Regions from separate parts of the Rothia sp. HMSC065D02 genome, predicted to be linked through region 1. Evidence: predicted binding sites of a transcription regulator. Region 1 holds the regulator's gene; the other holds the start of a gene.
The links. The regulator HrcA, encoded in region 1, represses chaperone genes, less so after heat shock. The targets are predictions, from matches to a motif close to TTNGCACTCGNNNNNNNCGAGTGCNAA.

Region 1 (3,948 bases):
AATTCCAAGTTCGGTGCCGGTCTCAATTGCCAATATGTCTCGGTTATCTTTGGCGAGTGCCTGCACAAGGGAAACTGAGAGGCTGTTATCATCCTTATCTAGGTTTTGGACTGTAACTTCAAGTCCTTTAGAGGAAATCGCTGAAACAATACCATGGATACGATGCCCTTGGCCGTCTGCAAGGTCAAGGTTCTCCCCTATAGCTAAGCGTTTCACCTTGGCGTGATGCGCTTCCGGGCCAGTTAGAGTAAATGTACTCCCTGCCGTGCAGCTGGCTAGCTCTTTGGCGGTAATGTAGAAAATGGGGGCGCTCATAAGATCCTTGATAAAGCTGTATCCGAAGTGTTTCATCTTACCGTACTAGGATTTTCAGAACACTTCGGATACAAAGAATGTTGTCTATTTAAATTGGTCTTTGAGTCGCGAAAAAAGACCATGTTTTTGTTTGACGTGGGTGCCTTCGTGCAAGTCTTCTCCACGAATTTCAGCGAATTTTTGGAGCAACTCACGTTGTTCGGAGTTTACATTGGTCGGTGTTGTGACCTGAATACGTACCTGTAGGTCTCCGCGTTTATCGGAGTGAAGGCGGGTAACACCTAAGCCGTTCAAAGTTACGATGTCGCCGCTTTGTGCGCCTTCAGGGATGGTGATCTCTTGAACCCCATCGAAGGTTTCTAAGGGTACGGTGGTTCCTAAAACGGCTGCGACCATAGGAATATTCACCGTTGTGGTGAGATTATCACCATCGCGAACAAAGTATTTATCGCGCTTAACGTTGAGATCAATATAAAGATCGCCATTGGGACCACCATTGAGTCCAGCTTCGCCTTTACCTCGCAGACGTATGCGGGCTCCGTCATTAACACCGGCGGGAACGGTGAAGGTCAGCGGGAGTTTTTCGCCCACACGGCCCTGTCCGTGGCATTCTGGGCAGCGGTGTTTGATGACGGTGCCATATCCCTGACAGCTGGGGCACTCTACCTGCTGCATGACGGTTCCTAGGATGGATTGAACACGGCGCTGCATGAATCCCTGGCCATGACAGGTCTCACAGGTTTCGGGGTGGGTTCCGGGAGCGGTTCCTTTACCTTCACAGGATTTACAAGTGACGGCCGTGTTAAGCTCTACAGTCTTTTCGACGCCAAAAACTGCGTCTTTAAGGGATATCGAGACGTTGATAAGTGCGTCTTGTCCCTGGCGTACGCGGGATGCGGGACCGCTTTGTCCACCGCCTCCGGTAAACATATCGAAGAGGTCTTGGAACCCGAAACTTCCTGAGCCAAAGCCGCCGAACCCTCCTGCGCCTCCAGGGAATCCTGCACGACCCTGTTCATCGCCGGTAGCGTCGTAATTACGACGTTTCTCGTTATCTGAGAGTACTTCGTAGGCGAGGGTTACACGTTTGAATTCCTCAGCTGCCTCTTCGGATGGGTTAACGTCGGGGTGCAGTTGACGCGCCTTTTTACGGTACGCTTTTTTGATCTCTTCGGGGCTTGCATCCTTCGAGACTCCAAGAGTTGAGTAGTGATCGCTCACGTGTTTCTTCTATCCTTTTCGTACCGGAGTGCTCCGGATATGGTGTCAATATAAAATCGGTAAGTTTACGGGGTTCTGAGGAATTACTCGCACGATGTCATGATGCTCGTGTGCCTAAGACATGACCTAGATAGCGAGCTACCGCGTTCACCGCCGCAATGTTACCACGGTAATCCATGCGGACTGGACCCACCACGCCAAGTTTTGCCGTATGCTTCCCCAAGGCGCCTTCATTATCTGGTAAATGTTGTTTGCCGTATGAAACTACAACGGGTGAATCGTATTCACCAGTGACAATAGAAGCTCCTTGAAGCGCTTGCTCCGTATTCTCGTGACCGATCCTTACACTGTACCCGGCTTCTTGAACCGATGCGTGAGACAGCACGCGAAGCAGCGTAACTTGTTCTTCGAGCGCATCCAAAATGGGAGCTATGCTCGCCGAGAAGTCGTCGTGACTTCGTGCTAGGTTTGAGGTGCCAGAGATCGCGAAGCGAATATCTCGTTCAAAATAAGGTTGTGCTCGCAGATGATCCACGATAGCTTCGGTAAGCTCCGGAGAACGACCTCGCAACGCTGGATGATGCGCTTCTGGCAGCAATGCACTTATGTTTTCGAAGGGTAAACCCTGAAGCATTTTAAGCAGGTTTTCTTTAATCGCTGCAAGAGCTGACACAGTTTCATCATGCGATAAGGCTGTAGTCTCCGGCAATATCACGGTAACCCGGTGGATTGTGCCAAGATCACTGATAAGCAATGCTAAAAGCGTGCGTGAATCTAGGGGTACGAACTCAAGATGCAAGAGAGTTCCAGCGTTACGTGTTGGGTACTGGATAAGTGCTACCTGATGCGTGAGATGCGCAAGTGTTCGGGTGGCGGCTTCAATCATGTCTTCTACGCTGTGTGCGCTTTCAAGAATTTGCCGTAACGCCGAAACTTGGGTTGCAGAGAGAGCACGCGGCGCGGTTAGAGCATCGACGAAGAACCTGTATCCCTGTTCTGTAGGAATACGCCCAGCGCTGGCGTGCGGTGCGCTCAAAAGTCCCTGTTCTTCTAAAGCTGCCATATCATTGCGTATCGTGGCACTGGATACTTGAAGATGGTGGCGCTGTGCCAGCGTCTTTGAACCTATGGGTTCGCCTGTGCGCACGTAGTCTTCAACGATTGCCTGCAGTATGCGCATGCGGCGTTCGTGTGACATGGTACTCCTTGCGACCCTATCGGTGGTTAACAATCTGGAAAAGCATAATCTGGCACTCTTGTTGAGAGAGTGCTAAAAACTACTTTTATCATAGCCGGGTAACCCCTAACGGTACTAGTCTTTCGCCAGAAGCGAGTTATCAATACTTTAGAATTGGATGGGTTCTGCCAGAAGCTAACCTGCGGAAACCAGGCAATATCCGTGGTGCCGTTGTACGAAGGATGCAAGATATGAGTGAACGATACGCTTGGGGTGCACAAGATCTATCACGTGCCTCAATAAATAACAGGCCTGCTTCTCCTCGTCGGGTCGAGCTAAAACGCGGGATGGTCCTTGAGGATCTTAACGGGTGGGTTGGCGAAGTAGTGCGTGCCGAACGTATCGGTGGAGAAATATTTTTCGGGCTTGAAGACGCTCACGGACGGGTCAAAAATTTTCCTTTAGGAATCGGGTACTTTCTTGAGGGCGAACCGGTTGAGATTGTTGCCCCAACACCACGAAAGACCTCAGGGCGCAAAATTTCTCGTTCTGGTTCGGTAGCAGTTGAAAACGCTCCAGCACGGGTGGCGCGCGCATCCAGAATCTGGGTTGAGGGGCTTCATGATGCGGAACTCGTCGAGAAAGTGTGGGGCCATGATCTGCGGGTTGAAGGTATTGTGGTCGAGCCCCTTCATGGTGTTGATGATTTAGCAACTGCCGTTGAAGAGTTCTCCCCCGGTCCAGAGCGACGACTTGGAATTCTTGTGGATCATCTTCTGAAAGGCACCAAGGAAGAACGTGTTGTGGCGGAGGCTTTAGCTGTTCCCGGCGCTGCTGGAAATATTAAGATTGTGGGGCACCCTTTCATTGATATTTGGCAGGCCGTCAAGCCGCAGGTTCTCGGAATTCCGGCATGGCCGCAGGTGCCTCGAGGTGAGGACTGGAAGAAAGGAATTCTACGTCGGTTGGGACAGCCACATCAAAACCAGGAAGACGTGGCAAACGCCTGGAAACGTATTCTTTCCCGAGTTGACTCTTATTCTGATCTTGATCCTACGCTGCTAGGACCTGTTGAGTCGCTCATTGATTTTCTGACTGAATAAGGTAATGTGAGTAGCTCAGGTTGTCTATGCCGCGCCTCTGGCAAGGCGTTCGGTAAAACACGTTACAATAAATAAGGATTTTAGGTTGTACAGGTGCACCAACTGAGGCATGTGTACGGCAGAGCAAAATAG
Region 2 (3,948 bases), on a different contig from region 1:
TGGTGATCGGCATCGCCTCGGCGGTGAATGCGATTAGCCTGTTTGGCGGCCCGATTCTGGATATTGAGCAGACCCGGTTTGATCTTCCTTCGCCGCTTACGTTCTCGGTGTTCATGCTGGCGGCGACGGTTACGTTTGCGATTACCCTGCACACGAAGCTCGTGAAGCTGGGGTGGCTGGTACTCATTACCTGTAGTGCCCTGGTGACCTATCACCTGTATACCTACCTGGTGGGGGTCGATTCTGGGCGTGCGAATACGGCGCTTGCAGCCCTCATAATTGGCATGCTGAGCACCTACGTGGCGTACCGACTGCATGCCCCGCAGGCAGTTTTTTCGATTCCCGCGCTGACCTTCCTGCTGCCTGGTCTGTCGTTCTTCCGCGGCATGTACCTGCTGACGGTTGAGACGAACGTGGTTTGGGGCATCCAGAGCATGATTTCGGCGGTTTCGATTGTGATTGCGATGGCGGCGGGCGTAACGCTGGGCAACTACCTGATGCAGTATCTGCTGCAGCGTTTCGCGGTTCCGCGCAATGTGCCCGCGGAGGCCGCCGAGTAGCGCATCCGTGGTTCTTACATTCCCTTGATGCGGGATGTTACAAAGGCTCTTTATTCCTCTGTGGAATAAAGAGCCTTTTTATGTAGGTATGAGTGGGCGGATGCGCGTTACTTGACCGTCCAGTCCACCGGTTCCGCACCCTGCTCTACCAGCAGCGTATTCACCCGCGAGAACGGGCGTGAACCGAAGAACCCGCGATGCGCCGATAGCGGCGACGGATGCGCAGACTCCACACACGGGTACGGTTCCAGCATCGGGGCGGTGCGCCGCGCATCCGCACCCCACAGCAGCCCGACCAGGGGCTTATTGCGTGCTGCCAGCGCCCGAATAGCGCACTCAGTCACCTCTTCCCACCCCTTATTGCGATGCGACCCCGGCGCCCCTTCACGCACGCTGAGCACACGGTTCATAAGCATAATGCCCTCATCGGACCACGAGCTCAGATCGCCGTGCTGCGCGGGCTCAATCCCCAAATCGTCGGACAATTCTCGGTAAATATTGATGAGCGATTTCGGCAGGGGCATATCCCGCTGCACCGAGAACGAAAGCCCCATCGCGTTCCCGGGGGTGGGGTAGGGGTCTTGCCCCACGATCAGCACCTTGACCTCGTTCATGGGGCGTGAGAATGCGCGGAAAATATTCTGACCTGTGGGAAAAGTTCGGTGTCCCGCCGCGTGTTCGGTGCGTAAAAACTCGCCCATGGCGTGGATTTTATCTTCGACGGGCGCGAGGGCCTGCGCCCAGTCTTCGCTCATAATGTCGGTCAGCGGCGGGTTCGTCATGAAAATACTCCCTGAGAAAATTTGACTCTGATAACACGGTGACTTCAACCAACATACTCTAAAGTGTTCATGTAGACCACCTATGTTCGTCAGGAATCCAGATGCCGATACCTTCTTCGGAAACCCCCGAACCTTCGCCTGCTGGCGGCTCCGATGCCGCCGAACCCGCAGCGGCAGTCCCCGCCGATAGCCCCGAACCCAGCCCCACAACACAGCCTGCGTCTTCTGTCCCCGGCACTTCTGAGACCCGCGAAACCGGCGGAAAAACTGAGAACACGCGAAAATCCGCCCTCACCGATTTAGAGCGTGCCATGATCGCCCTGGAAAAACGGCACTGGAAGTACCAGGGCACCAAAGAGAAGGCGATTACCGCGCTCGGGCTCACCCCGATCGCCTACTACCAGAAGCTCAACACGATGATTGATAGCCAGCGTGTGATCGCCGCCGAACCTATCCTGATGCACCGCCTGCGCGAGGTTCGCGACCGCAGCTAGAGGCAGCCGCACCGATGTGTGCATGAGCGCACGCCGTTCTGAACAGGACGGATAAAGCCCCATACGGTACCCTGTAAGAGAGAGCTTTGGCAGGGCTCCACCGCGCAGAGCGGTACATCTATTACTCAAACTAGGGAAGTCATGAGCCAATACCCGCACGATGAATTCGACGACATCGACGAGAATACCGCCCGACGTGGAACATACCGCGGTGTGATTGACGACCCTTCTAAGAGCCCCAAAGGCATTATTCCCGTTGTCGTCGCCGGTATTTTATCGCTCGTGATCGGCGGCGCTATGTACATTAACCACCCGCGCAGCAGCTCGCCCGAGGCCGCCGCGCGCGCCAAGAGCTACAGTGCCCCCGCCTCGCCTTCGGAATCATCGTCGCCCTCTGCCTCAGCATCCGAGCAGGCTAAGGATGCGAACGTGGCGGTCTATAATGCATCCGCGCCCGGCGGGTCTGCGGCCAAGGCAAGCGCCGCGCTTGAGGGTTACACGATTACCGAAACCGCGAACTGGTCGGGCACCCCGCCGGAATCCAGCACGGTCTACTACAAGGATGAGGCCAAGAAGTCGCAGGCCGAAGCTATTGCGAAGACCCTGAATATCACGACGGTTCAGGAGAGCTCAGACGCCTCGATTCTGGGCGAGAACGATATTGTGGTGGTGCTCGCCACCGACTACAGCTAACGGCATTAACCGGCTTGATACCGCGGTGTGCGGTACCGTTTATCATCCCCGCTAGTTTCGGGAACGTCCTGTGAGTCCTATGCGCTCGCACATAACATTGCCCGGCGCTCGTACCTGGTTCTTCCGCTCTGTGCATTCGCTTGAAGCCGTACCCGTTCACCCCATTGCGGCTTTCCGTGTGTCTCAAGAATGCGCTGAGGGCGATTAAGCTAAATTCGGTGCTCAAAATGTTTGCCCTCGGGCGCACCAAGTGCCAAAATTGTTTTTAGCACTCGGCGCCTTCAGGTGCTAAAACCGGTATCAAAATCTGCTTCGGCAGACCGGAAAACCTGAGCGCTCCATTCGAAACGTCCAGGAGGGATATCGCCACATGGCAAAACTTATTGCTTTTGATGAAGAAGCTCGCCGCGGTCTAGAGCGCGGACTGAACACTCTAGCCGATGCCGTTAAGGTAACTCTTGGCCCCCGTGGCCGCAACGTCGTGCTTGAGAAGTCGTGGGGCGCACCCACGATCACCAACGACGGTGTTTCCATCGCTAAAGAGATCGAGCTTGAAGACCCCTATGAAAAGATTGGCGCCGAACTCGTCAAAGAGGTAGCCAAGAAGACCGACGATATCGCAGGTGACGGTACCACCACCGCAACTGTGCTCGCTCAGGCGCTCGTGCGTGAGGGCCTGCGCAACGTGGCTGCCGGTGCTGACCCGCTGAGCCTCAAGCGCGGTATTGAGAAGGCTGTTGAGGAGGTCACCAAGACCCTGCTCGACTCCGCGAAAGAGGTTGAGACCGAGGAAGAGATCGCGGCAACCGCATCCATCTCTGCGGGCGATAAAGAGATCGGTAAGCTGATCGCTCAGGCAATGGAGAAGGTCGGCAAGGAAGGCGTGATTACCGTTGAGGAATCCAACACCTTCGGCCTGCACCTGGAACTCACCGAGGGTATGCGCTTCGATAAGGGCTTCCTCTCCGGCTACTTCGTGACCGACCCCGAGCGTCAGGAAGCCGTGCTGGAAGACCCCTACATCCTGGTGGTCAACCAGAAGATCTCGAACGTGAAGGATCTGGTTCCCGTTCTTGAGAAGGTCATGCAGTCCGGCAAACCGCTGCTGATTATCGCCGAGGATGTTGAGGGCGAAGCTCTGGCGCTGCTCGTGCTGAACAAGATGCGCGGCTCCATCAAATCCGTTGCCGTGAAGGCACCCGGTTTTGGTGACCGTCGCAAGGCTATGATGGCTGATATTGCGATCCTCACCGGCGGCCAGGTTATTACCGAAGAGGTCGGCCTGTCCCTGGATACCGCAACCCTTGAGATGCTGGGTAAGGCACGCAAGGTTGTTGTCACCAAGGATGAGACCACTATTATTGAGGGCGCTGGCGACGCCGCCGCACTTGAGGGTCGCGTGGCACAGATTCGCGCCGA

Region 2: a site for HrcA is predicted at 2,795-2,821, ahead of groL (chaperonin GroEL). Genes of this name have one in related genera too.

Annotation. Positions count from the first base shown of each region.
Region 1 covers NZ_KV820092.1:494,166-498,113, reverse strand. The annotation lists gene HMPREF3016_RS09605 (16S rRNA (uracil(1498)-N(3))-methyltransferase) at 1-315, opposite strand, end outside; gene dnaJ (molecular chaperone DnaJ) at 400-1,536, opposite strand; gene hrcA (heat-inducible transcriptional repressor HrcA) at 1,634-2,734, opposite strand; gene HMPREF3016_RS09590 (DUF3097 family protein) at 2,965-3,816, shown strand.
Region 2 covers NZ_KV820089.1:446,659-450,606, reverse strand. The annotation lists gene HMPREF3016_RS06085 (threonine/serine exporter family protein) at 1-560, shown strand, start outside; gene HMPREF3016_RS06080 (uracil-DNA glycosylase) at 668-1,342, opposite strand; gene HMPREF3016_RS06075 (DUF3263 domain-containing protein) at 1,444-1,836, shown strand; gene HMPREF3016_RS06070 (LytR C-terminal domain-containing protein) at 1,978-2,529, shown strand; gene groL (chaperonin GroEL) at 2,900-3,948, shown strand, end outside.